Regions from separate parts of the Paraburkholderia largidicola genome, predicted to be linked through region 1. Evidence: riboswitches for the same ligand, from Rfam matches in the RefSeq annotation. Region 1 holds a riboswitch; the other holds the start of a gene.
What was found. Region 1 has a riboswitch for cobalamin ahead of cobG (precorrin-3B synthase). Riboswitches for the same ligand answer to the same signal wherever they lie in the genome.

Region 1 (6,039 bases):
ACGCACGCCGGGTTCATCGGCAAGGCGCACGCGCGCGAACACCACGGCGCCATGCGTGACGTCGGGATCGTCGCCCGCGTCCTTGATCGTGCCCGCTTCGGCTGAATGCACATCGTCGCGCAGGCGGCAGAATACGAGCTTCATCGGCACATGCTGGCCTTTTGGCAGCACGATTTCCGCGACATCGCTCGCAATGCCCGTCAGCAGCAGACGCGCCGCCGCCAGCGACGTCGCCGTCGCGCAGCTTCCCGTCGTGTAGCCACTGCGTAGCGGCGCGGGCTGTTCGGGCGTTTCGTCGCGCATCACGGTTTGCGGCTGTCGAGTAGCGTGATCGGCAGCGCGGAACGCCACGTCTCGAAGCCGCCGAGCGCCTGCGCTTCGGCGAGCGCGATACGCGTCAGCGTGCCGCCATGCTGCGCGCGCCACGCGACGAGCGCCGCCTCGCCTTCGAGCGTAACGGCGTTCGCAATCAGCCGTCCGCCCTGTTTCAGCGCGCGCCAGCAGGCATCGAGCACGCCATCCACCGTCACGCCGCCGCCGATGAAAACCGCGTCAGGCGCGGGCAGCCCTTGCAATGCGTCGGGCGCCTTGCCTGCGACCAGTTGCAGTCCCGGCACGCCGAGCGCATCGCGATTGTGCTCGATGAAACGCTGGCGCTCCGCATTCGCTTCGATCGCAATCGCGCGGCAGGTGGCGTGCGCGCGCATCCATTCGATACCGATCGATCCGCAGCCCGCGCCGACGTCCCACAGCAGTTCGCCGGGCGCGGGCGCGAGGCGTCCGAGCGTCAGCGCGCGCACGTCGCGCTTCGTCAACTGGCCGTCGTGGCGATAGGCGTCGTCGGGCAGGCCGGGCGTCAGCGCGAGCCTTGGCGCATCCGACGAGGCATCGCGCCGGCAATCGAGGGCAATCACGTTCAGCGTCGCCGTTTCGCCGATCGACCAGTCGTGCGCGCGAACGTCGATCAGGCGTTCGGACGCGTTGCCCAGATGCTCCATCACGATCATGCGCGTCGCGCCGAAGCCGCATTCGACGAGCCACGCAGCCACGGCGGCGGGCGTCGCGCCGTCCGCGCTCAGCACGAACACGCGCGCGCCATCGTGCAGATGCGTCTGCAACGCGGCAAGCGGCCGGCCAACCAGCGACACCGTCGCCACGTCCTGCAACGGCCAGCCAAGGCGCGCCGCCGCCAGCGACACCGACGACGGCGCGGGCAACACGCGCAATTCATCGGCGGGAACGTGGCGGGCGAGCGTCGCGCCGACGCCGTAGAACATCGGATCGCCGCTCGCCAGCACGCACACGGGCGTATCGCGGCGCGCGAGCACGGGCACGATGTCGAACGGATGCGGCCACGGCTCGCGCGCGGCGTTCAGGCACACGGGCAGCATCGCCAGATGCCGCTCGCCGCCATAGATCACCGATGCGTCGATCAGCGCGCGCCGCGCCGTTTTCCCCAAACCGGCAAAACCGTCATCGCCCATTCCCACCACGGTCAGCCACGCCGACATGCGTCCGTCCTCATCTGCTTGCTGTACTGAAAACGCTGCTGCGGGCCGTGTTTCAAGGCTGCGGCATCGTTGTGCTGTTCGAAAAAAGGCATAATACCCGTTCGCCGGTGCCTTTCGGGGCCTAAGAGGGAACACACATCACTGCGATGACCGTGACTGCCCCCGCAACTGTATGCAGCGAGTCCACGCCAATTTGCGCCACTGGTGATACCGGGAAGGCCGGTGTGGACGTTGACCCGCAGCGCTTTGCATGGGACCAGAGTAAGACGCTAAAGCGTCAACTCTGGTCGACACAGGAAACCTGCCGGCCAACAGTTCGTGCCAGCCAACATCGGGCGGGGTGTACCGATGCCGAGCCGCTCTCTTTCGAGACGCCCGGGCCGTCGCGCGACGCTTACCCGGTGATGTCTTGAGCCACGCTTTCCATTCGTCCGACGCTTCCGCCTTGCGCCCTTCGGCTTGTCCGGGGCTGCTGCGCATCGTGCCTGCGCTCGACGGCGGCATCTGCCGCGTGAAGCTGGCGGGCGGCGAGTTGAGCGCAATGCAGGCGCTGGCCATCGCCAATGTAATCGACGAACACGCGTCGGGGATCGTCGACATCACGAATCGCGCGAATCTGCAATTACGCGGCGTGAAGCGCGGCCATGAAGACGCGCTCGTTGCGGCGCTGCTCGACGCGGGCCTCGGTCCGCAGAACACCGGGCACGCCTTCGCCGACGACGTGCGCAACGTGATGACCAGCCCGGTTGCGGGCCGCGATGCTAACGCGTTATTCGACACAACCGTACTCACCCGCGATCTGCTCACGCTCCTGCAAAGCGACACGCGTTTCGCCGCGCTGTCGCCGAAATTCTCGCTGATGCTCGATGGCGGCGAGCGCCTGATGATGCTCGATCATCCGCACGACATCTGGTTTTCGGCGCTGCCGCATCCCGAGCGTTCGGACGTGTTGTTCGCGTTCGGCCTCGCGGGATGTCCGCCCGTTGTTGCGGAACATGAGAGCGCATTCGCCGCCGTCGCGGCTTCGGATCTTGCAACGTTCGCGCGCGCGCTCGTGCACACATTCCTGGACCTCGCCGCGCCGGACGATACCCGCATGCGCGACCTGCTCACCGCGCATTCCGCGCAAAGCATCGTCACGCACGCCGAACGCAAAAGCGGCGTACACGTGCTGCGCGACGCATCGATCCAACATTGGCGCCGCGAACCGGCTGATGCATCGCGAAGGCTCGGCGCGCATCGACAAAACGACGGCGAGCGCAGGCATGTCGGCGCCCAGCCCGCATTGGGCCGCATGACCAGCGCGACATTGCGCGGCCTCGCCGAACTCGCACGCGGCAATGAGCGCGCGACGCTGCGCATGACGCCATGGCAAAGCGTACTGCTCACCGACATCGACACAACGAACCTCGACGCCACATTGCACACGCTCGAAGCGCTCGGCCTCGCCACCACTGCTGACCATCCGCTGACCCGCGTGATTGCGTGCGCCGGCTCGACCGGCTGCGCGAAGAGCCACGCGGACACGAAAGCCGACGCACTGAAGCTCGCCGCTCACGTGCCCGACCCTACGCAAGTGCATCTCAGCGGTTGCCCGCGTTCATGCGCAGCCGCGCATCGCGCGCCCTACACCCTGCTCGCAGTGGCCGACGGCCATTACGACCTGTACCACACACACGACCCGCGCGATCCCAACGGCTTCGGCCGATGCATCGCGCGCGGTCTGACGATCGACGAAGCCGCGGACGTGCTGCAAGCGTCCGCCCTTCCCCCAACTGATGAGCCATTCGATGCTTGACTACATCCGCGACGGACAGGAAATTTATCGCCAGTCGTTCGCGACGATACGCGCGGAAGCCGACCTCTCGCGCATTCCCGCCGACCTCGAAAAGCTCGCCGTGCGCGTGATCCACGCGTGCGGAATGGTCGATATCGTCGGCGATCTGCGCTTTTCGGAGGGCGCGGGCCGCGCCGGGCGCCACGCGCTCGCCAACGGCGCGCCGATCCTCTGCGACGCACGCATGGTCGCCGAAGGCATCACGCGCGCGCGCCTGCCCGCCCGCAACGACGTGATCTGCACGCTGGCCGATCCATCCGTGCCTGCCCTCGCGCGCGAGATGAACAACACCCGCTCGGCAGCCGCGCTCGAATTGTGGCGGCCGCATCTGCAAGGCAGCGTCGTCGTGATCGGCAATGCGCCGACCTCGCTCTTTCATCTGCTCGACATGCTCGACGGCGGCGCGCCCCGCCCCGCGCTGATTCTCGGCTTCCCGGTCGGCTTCATCGGCGCGGCGGAATCGAAGGCGATGCTCGCCGCCGATAGCCGCGGCGTACCGTTCGTCGCCGTGCAAGGCCGGCGCGGCGGCAGCGCGATGGCGGCGGCCGCCGTGAACGCGCTCGCATCGGAGGACGAATAAATGAGCGGTCAGGCGAACAGCACGGGCGGGCGTCTCTTTGGGCTCGGCGTCGGCCCCGGCGACCCGGAACTGATCACGTTAAAAGCGCTGCGGCTCCTGAAGTCGGCGCACGTGGTTGCGTACTTCGTCGCGAAGGGCAAGAAAGGCAACGCGTTCTCGATCATCGAATCGCATCTGTCGAGCGAACAGGAACAGTTGCCGCTCGTCTACCCCGTGACGACGGAGGCGCTCGAGCCACCGCTGTCGTATGAAGCGATCATCGCCGACTTCTACGACACGGCCGCCGAAGTGGTCGCGAAGCACCTCGACGCTGGCCGCGACGTGGCCGTGATCTGTGAAGGCGATCCGTTCTTCTACGGCTCGTACATGTATCTGCACGACCGGCTCGCGAACCGGCTTGCGCCGCGCTTCGACGCCGAAGTGGTGCCCGGCGTGTGCTCGATGCTCGGCGGCGTCGCCGTGCTCGGCCAGCCGCTCGTGTATCGCAACCAGACGCTGTCGGTGCTGTCGGGTGTCCTGCCCGAAGATGAACTCAAACGGCGGCTGGCCGATGCCGATGCCGCCGTCGTGATGAAGCTCGGCCGCAATTTCGACAAGGTGCGCCGCGTACTTCATGAACTCGGTCTCGCGGACCGCGCGCTCTACGTCGAACGCGCAACGATGGCCAACCAGCGCATCGTGCCGCTCGCCGACGTCGATCCGATGGCGTCGCCCTACTTCTCCCTGCTCGTCGTGCCGGGGGAAAAATGGCAAGGATGACGACGCCGCCCGCCATCGTGATACTCGGCGTCGGCGCGCAGGCAACCGCGCGGCGCGTCCAGGCCCGCTACGAAGGCGCGCAGGTGCACGGGCTGCAAGGCCGCGTGACGGACGCGGACGTGAGCTTCAGCGAACTCGGCGTGCATCTGGGCGAGCTGTACGCAAGCGGCACGCCGATCGTCGCGCTGTGCGCGGCGGGCATCGTGATCCGCTGCCTTGCGCCGCTGCTCGCGAACAAGGGCATCGAGCCGCCCGTGCTGGCCGTCGCCGAAGATGGCAGCGCCGTCGTGCCGCTGCTTGGCGGGCTGTCGGGTGTCAACACGATGGCGCGCGAGATCGCCGCTGCGCTCGACGTGCCGCCCGCGATCACGACCAGCGGCGAACTGCGGTTCGGCGCGTGCGTGCTCAATCCACCCGACGGCTATACGCTCGCCAGCCTCGATCAGGGCAAGCGCTTCGTGTCCGATCTGCTCGCGGGCGAAGCAACGCGCATCGAGGGCGACGCGCCGTGGCTCGACGGCGTGCAACTGCCGCGCGCCGACGATGCGCAACGCGCGATCCGCGTCACACCGCTCGCGTGGAGTGGCGCAGCGGACGAACTGGTGATTCATCCGCGCAGCGTCGCAGTCGCAGTCGCAGTCGATGCAACGGCAACGGGCGATGGCCTGCATGAGCGCATCCTCGATGCAGCGCGCGCGCAGGGACTCGCCGCTACGTCGCTCGCGGTGCTGCTCGCGCCTTTGTCGCTGATGGGTAACCCCGCGCTTCAACGGGCTGCGACCGCGTTGCAAGTCGCCTTGCGCTACTCCGCCGAGCCAGGCGCACCCGGCCACGCGGTCGACATGCTCAACCAGACCCTGCGCGTTCCACACACGACGCTCGCGGCCGACACCAAAACGCCGATTGCTTTCGCCGTCGCCCATGCGCCGCTCGATCCCGCGACAGTCGGCCGTGCGCGCGGCAAGCTGAGCGTGATCGGCCTCGGACCCGGCGACGCGTCGCTGCTGGCGCCCGCCGCGCGCGCGGCGCTGGCGCAGGCCACCGACATCCTCGGCTACGAAACCTACGTCAAAATGGCTGGCCCGTTCCGCGCGGACCAGCGCGTGCACGGCACGGACAATCGCGAGGAAATGCAGCGCGCCCGCCATGCATTCGAGCTGGCGAGCGCAGGACGGCGCGTGGCGATGGTCTCATCAGGCGACCCGGGCGTGTTCGCGATGGCAGCCGCTGTGCTCGAAGCGCTCGACGACGCCCGCGACGAGCCGCAATGCGCCGCGTGGGCCGCCGTCGAACTGGAGATCGTGCCGGGCATCTCCGCCGCGCTGGCGACGGCCGCGCAGGCCGGCGCGCCG
Region 2 (6,039 bases), on a different replicon from region 1:
AGCACGTCGCGCGCAGCGAAATCCGCCAGACCGAGCGCGTCGAGTGCTGCATGCGCGGCCGCGCGATCTTCTTCGCGCTCCCAGCCCCAGCCGGCCAGATGCGGGAAGCGGTTCAGCAGCACGATGTCGAGTACGCTCGCGCTGAATGCATCGTGCGAGGTTTGCGGCATCAATGCACGGCGCTGCGCGAGGCGCGCGAGCGGCCATGCGTTCACATGCATGCCGTCAAGTTCAATGTGGCCTTTCGCTGGACGCATGAGACCGGCGAGCGTCGAGATGAGCGTGGTCTTGCCCGCGCCGTTCGGCCCGGCAATGCACCAGACTTCGCCCGGATAGAACGTGTGCGTGAAGTCATCGAGCAAGGTGCGCGAGCCGGCGCGCAAGGTCAGTTGATCCGCGTGCAGCGTGGCAGCAGCGCTTTTGTGCGCGCTTGTGCGTGCGTTCATGCGCGCCTCCGCCTGAGCAGCATCCACAGGAATACGGGCACGCCGATCAACGCGGTAATCACGCCGACAGGCAACTGCGCTGGCGCGATCACCGTACGCGCGATCAGATCGGCGCCCATCACGGCAACCCCGCCACCGAGCGCCGCTGCCGGCAGCAGCATCCGCTGATCGTTGCCGAATGCGAGACGCAGCATGTGCGGCACGACGAGCCCGACGAAGCCGATCGTGCCGCCCGTCGTCACGGCAGCAGCAGCGGCAAGCGACGCGACCAGGTAGACGCGCAACCGCGCGCGCATCACCGGCACGCCGAGCGCTTGCGCCGCGGCATCGCCGCGCAACAGCACGTTGAGTTGCGGCGCGATGGGGACGATTGCGAGCACGGCGATGCACAACGCAGCGAGCGCGAGCCACGGCGTGCCGCCGCCGTTCAGATCGCCTGTCAGCCAGAACAGCATGCCGCGCAGGCGGCTGTCGGGCGCGATCGTCAATAACAGTGTGATGACGGCGCCCCACCCCGCTGCGATCACCGCGCCCGTCAGCAGCAGACGCGGCGAGGCGTCCTGCGGCTCGCCGCGCCACAGCGCGCCGCGTGCGAGACCGAGCACCAGCAGAATCGACACGAATGCGCCGGCGAACGCCGATGCATCGACGATCCACCACGCGCAGCCCGCGATCATCGCGACCAGCGCAAAGCTCGCCGCACCGCCCGACACGCCGAGCACATACGGTTCGGCAAGCGGATTGCGCAACAGCACCTGAAGCAACGCGCCAGCGAGCGCTAGCAACGCCCCGCAACCGAAGCCGGCGAGCGCGCGCGGCAGGCGCAGTGTGCGCACGATCTGCACGGCGAGATCGGACGATGCGTCAGCCGACGGCAGCAATGCGTCGAATACGCGCGTCGGCGCGACGCTCACGCTCCCGAGCGCAAGCGACGCCACGAAGACCGCGAGCGCCGCGACGGCGAGCGCCGTCCAGATGGCGAGCGCGCGCTTCGCGCTCATGCCTCGCGCGATGTGGATCGGCTGACGTTGCACGAGGCCGTTCATCGCGCGTTATTGCTGCTGCCAGCCGACGGTGATGTAGGCGCCACGCCTTGGCGTGTTATACGTGTAGGCGAGTTCATAGTCCTTGTCGAAGAGATTCTGGATTTGCGCGGCCACGTACCACGCCTTCGTGACGTTGTAGCGCGCCGACAGGTTCACGATGCCATAACCGCCAAGCGCCGTGCCGCTGTCGTCACGCTCGCCGCTCACGAGCCATTCGCCGCCCACCCGCCAGTTGCCGATATTACGGTTCGCCGCGAACGAAGCGAAATGCCGCGCGCGACGATTCAGATCGGTATGCGTGTCTTCATCGACGGGATTCTGGAACGTCACGGCCGCGCGCACGTCGGTCTTGCCGACATGGCCCTGCCACGATCCTTCGATGCCCTGCACTTTCGCATGCCCCACGTTCTCCGCCACGAAGATCCCAGGCGTGGTCTGCACATAGTCGATCAGGTTCGTGTAGCGCGTCTGGAATGCCGTGAGCTTCATCAGGCCGAGCGCATCGGACGCGTACTGCAACGCGGCTTCGACGGAATGGCTGTGCTCCGGCTGGATCAGCGGATTGCCGCTATACGGGTAGTACAGATCGTTGAAGCTCGGCGCGCGAAACGCATCGGACCAGCTTGCAGTCACCTTCCAGTGCTCGTTGAAGTCGTAGCCATAGCCCAGATAGTAACTGTTGGCTCCGCCGAAATCCGAGTACTGGTCGCGTCGCAGGTTCGCCTGGATCTGGCTGTTGCCGAAGCGCCCCGTATAGCCCGCAAACACCGAGTTCACGTGACGATCGGGCGCGCTGTACTGGTTCGAGTCGAGCGTCTGGTCGAGATGCTCGTAGCCCAGTTGCAGCTTTTGATCGCGCGCAAACGTGAAATCGTTTTGCCACGTGTACTGCCGGTTGTCCGAATCGTAGCGATACAGATAGTCGCCATTGAGCGACGTGTTGCTGCGATCGTTACCCGTCGCGACGACGAAGCGTGTCGTCCACCCGTCGGTGAGCTTGCCGTTCGCGAACGCCGAGGCTGTCTGCACCTTGCTGTGCAGGTTGTTGAGATCGGTGGGCAGGCCGAAGGGATTGTCGAAGCTGTCGTTGCCGTTCGACTGGAAGTAGCGCAGACCGATGTCCCACTGGTCGTTGAGCTTGTGACGCAGCGACGCGCTCACGCTCTCGTTGAAGTAGCCGTTGGCGTTCGGATTGACGGGCGCGAGCGCCGGGTCGATCGACGAGAAACCGTCCGTCTTCGCACGCGCGAGCGTGACGCTGAAGGTCGTGCGGCCGTCCTTGTCGAGCGCGCCGTCGACGCCCGCCGCCTGGCGCTGCGTGTGATAGCTGCCGTACTCGACGTCGAAGTGAAAACGCGGCGGATGGTTGCCGCCATCCTTCGTGAACACCTGCACCACGCCGCCGATCGCACCCGATCCATACAGCGCCGACACGTTGCCGTTGACCACTTCGACGTGATCGATCTGATCGAGCGGAATCTGCTCGAGTTGCGCGTTGCCCTGGCTCACCGAATCGACGCGCACGCCGTCGATCAGCACGAGCGATTGCGTCGCCGACGCGCCGCGCAAAAACAGACTCGAGGTCGCGCCCGGCCCGCCGTTGCGCACGACCTGCGCGCCGGGCGCGAACTGCAGCAGCCCCGGCAAGTCGCGCGCGCTGTTGTCCGCGATGTCCTGCGCGTCGAACAGCGTGGTCTGCGGAATCGCGTCGGCGAGTCGCTGCGCGCGGCGGTCCGCCGTGACGACGATGGGCGACAAAGTCGTGGGGATTGTCTTTGACGAAGTATCGGTCGGGCCATTGTCCGATCGATCCGTGGATGTGGCGGATGGGTTCGCCTCGTCGGCTGGCTGCGCACTTGCAGCGAACGGGACTGCAGCGAAGGCGATGACGGCAAGCGCGGCAAGCGGCGCGCGCCTGACATGCGGACACAGCAAACGCGGAAACACCGGACGCGAAAACGCCGGGTGGACAAACACGGAGGTGAGCATCGAAAGAGTCCTGTGGGCCTGTGCGCGGCCCGCTCCTCGTGGGCCGATGCCTGTACAAGGAGCGATACGCTCCTTGCCTCCGGCCGGTATCCGGGCTGACGACTGGCCGACCCGCCTTCCCACGCATCATGCGCAGTGGCGCTTCGCACGGCATCGGCTCTCATGGATGGCTCGACGCGTGCATGGGTCGACCTGCAGGAACTGCGGTCGTTGTACCGTTGCGAGGACAGCGCAGGTTGGCTCGTCCGGGCGGACTTCGCTCCCTGCTTCCCGTTTAACTGCGCGCGGCGCGATACCGCGCGCGGGCACCAGAGTGCCGCAAGTGTAGAAGTGGCGCACACACGCGTCAAGAACGCGAGGCATCGCATCGACTTCGATGACGGACTGTTAAAAAAGTCCCTGTTTTAAGGGTGAAAATGTGTGAATCGCGACGAGACACCTGGATAATGCGGCGTTAAAGCGCTACTGTTACGTCTCGAAACGAGACAAATGCCCGAGCGTGCGACATTCCGCGCTAGAATGCCATGTCTTTAGAGGACGCAGCACATGCTCACCGAACTCGAAACACTGTCACAGAACATCGGCCGGCTGATCGAGATCAGCCAGCGCTATAACGAAGCGCGCCTCGCACTCGAAGAACAGCTCGCACAAGCGCGCGCCGAATGCGAAGCCACCCGCGTAGAACTCGAACAGACTCGCGAAGAACGCGCCGCGTTGCAAGCGGAGCGCGATGCGCTGTCCGCGAAGATCGACGATGCCCAGGTACGTCTGAACGCCATCCTCGAGAAGTTGCCGCGCGCTCGCGGTCATGAGCCCGACAATCAACTCGATCTCCTCGCGCCCGAGCAGCAGGCGCAGGCCAATCACGACGCGAACAACGACGCGACCCGCCACGGAGAAAACGCATGACCACGAAGCAGATCGAAGTGTCGATCCTCGGCCAGCCCTATCGTCTCGCCTGCTCGCCGGAAACGGAAGCGGCGCTGCTCGAAGCGGTGGCGCGTGTCGACGCCGAGATGTCGAAGATCCGCGCCAACAGCAACGTGCGCGGTCAGGATCGTATCGCCGTGATGGCGGCATTGTCGCTGGCATCGGAACTGCTTAGGCTGCAAGCCAGCGTGCGACACGGAGAATCATTTCCCGCCGAAGAAATCCGGCGTACAATGCACCAGATGAATGAGCAGCTGGGCACTGTGATCCAACAGTACGGCAGCGTGCAGTAAAGAAAATTCTGGTGGGCTTGATTGGTTTGCGGTCGGGCCCATGTTGTAGAGCAAACGTTTTAAAGCTTCCCTGCCTGGTTCGCCAAGGTCATATATTCCTTGAACCAATGCTATGTGCACGGTTGCGGAAATTTGTAGCACGGGTGTGCGCGTCACTCTGTCTGATGTACCCGAAGTGCTGCTAACTGCGACCAATTCTGAACCTCAGGTTCAGGATGCCGGCCTAGCGGCTAAGGCGGGGACCTATACGAACGGCATCGGACTTTGTCCGATGCCGTTTTTCTTTGTGCGTGCGCTTTGCGGCCTGATGGCACGCGGCATGTTGCAAGACGTTTGAACCCGACTGTTCGACGAAGACTTCCTTCTATCTCACGTTCAATCCGACTCATGCGCTACTGGCTGATGAAGTCCGAACCGGACGAAGCGAGCATCGACGATCTCGCGAATGCCCCGCAACGCACGCTGCCCTGGACGGGCGTGCGCAATTACCAGGCGCGCAACTTCATGCGCGACATCATGAAGATCGGCGACGGCGTGTTGTTCTATCACTCCAGTTGCCCTGAGCCGGGCATTGCGGGCATCGCCGAAGTGTCGTCGACGCCCTACCCAGACCCGACCCAGTTCGATGCGAAGAGCCCGTACTACGACGAGAAGTCGTCGCAGGAAACGCCGCGCTGGACGCTCATCGATGTCGTGTTCAAGAAGAAGATCAAACTGATCCCGCTCGCCGCGTTGCGCGAGCATCCCGAGCTTGCCGACATGCGCGTGCTCGCGAAGGGCAACCGCCTGTCGATCACGCCCGTGACGGAGGCTGAATGGGCGTTCATCACGAAGCAGCTTGCGAAGCGTGCTGCGTGAGTACGCGAGTGCGTGCGTGATGAATACGCGAGTCCGCGTGACATTCGAGTATTCACTCGGGAACCAGACGACCCTTTCAGAAGCCTAACCGCCTCGCAAGCGTCATGCCACGCGCGCCGCGCCATTGCGCCTGGCGCCGTGGACCTCGACGCATGCACGCATAACCTGCTCAACGAAGGAGTCGAACAATGACCAAGAAATCTGCGCTCGTGTGGGCGCTCGCGGCCGGCGCATGCGCGGCGCCAGTTGCCCTCGCGCTCACGTCCGCCGCGGCCAATGCGCAAACCGTTGTGCAGCAGTATCAGCCGGCTGGTGTGCTGTCGCTGAACGCGCAGGCGAGTGCCGACGTGCCGCAAGACGTCGTCGATATCACGCTGTTCTATGAGCAGGAAGCGAGCGATCCGTCGTCGTTGACGGGCACGCTGAACCAGCATGCCGACCAGGCGCTGCAGAAGGCGAAGGGCGTGAGCGGTGTGA

Region 2: linked by a shared signal. The riboswitch ahead of PPGU16_RS12265 (TonB-dependent receptor domain-containing protein) and the one ahead of cobG (precorrin-3B synthase) in region 1 are both predicted to bind cobalamin.

What each region holds. Positions count from the first base shown of each region.
Region 1 covers NZ_AP023175.1:272,274-278,312, reverse strand. The annotation lists gene PPGU16_RS17945 (cobalt-precorrin-5B (C(1))-methyltransferase) at 1-303, opposite strand, end outside; gene cbiE (precorrin-6y C5,15-methyltransferase (decarboxylating) subunit CbiE) at 303-1,511, opposite strand; cobalamin riboswitch at 1,600-1,834, shown strand; gene cobG (precorrin-3B synthase) at 1,921-3,309, shown strand; gene PPGU16_RS17930 (precorrin-8X methylmutase) at 3,302-3,928, shown strand; gene PPGU16_RS17925 (precorrin-2 C(20)-methyltransferase) at 3,929-4,687, shown strand; gene cobJ (precorrin-3B C(17)-methyltransferase) at 4,675-6,039, shown strand, end outside.
Region 2 covers NZ_AP023174.1:2,755,491-2,761,529, forward strand. The annotation lists gene PPGU16_RS12255 (ABC transporter ATP-binding protein) at 1-446, opposite strand, end outside; gene PPGU16_RS12260 (FecCD family ABC transporter permease) at 443-1,492, opposite strand; gene PPGU16_RS12265 (TonB-dependent receptor domain-containing protein) at 1,499-3,481, opposite strand; cobalamin riboswitch at 3,546-3,809, opposite strand; gene PPGU16_RS12270 (hypothetical protein) at 4,028-4,390, shown strand; gene PPGU16_RS12275 (cell division protein ZapA) at 4,387-4,704, shown strand; RNA gene ssrS (6S RNA) at 4,769-4,950, shown strand; gene PPGU16_RS12285 (EVE domain-containing protein) at 5,092-5,562, shown strand; gene PPGU16_RS12290 (SIMPL domain-containing protein) at 5,751-6,039, shown strand, end outside.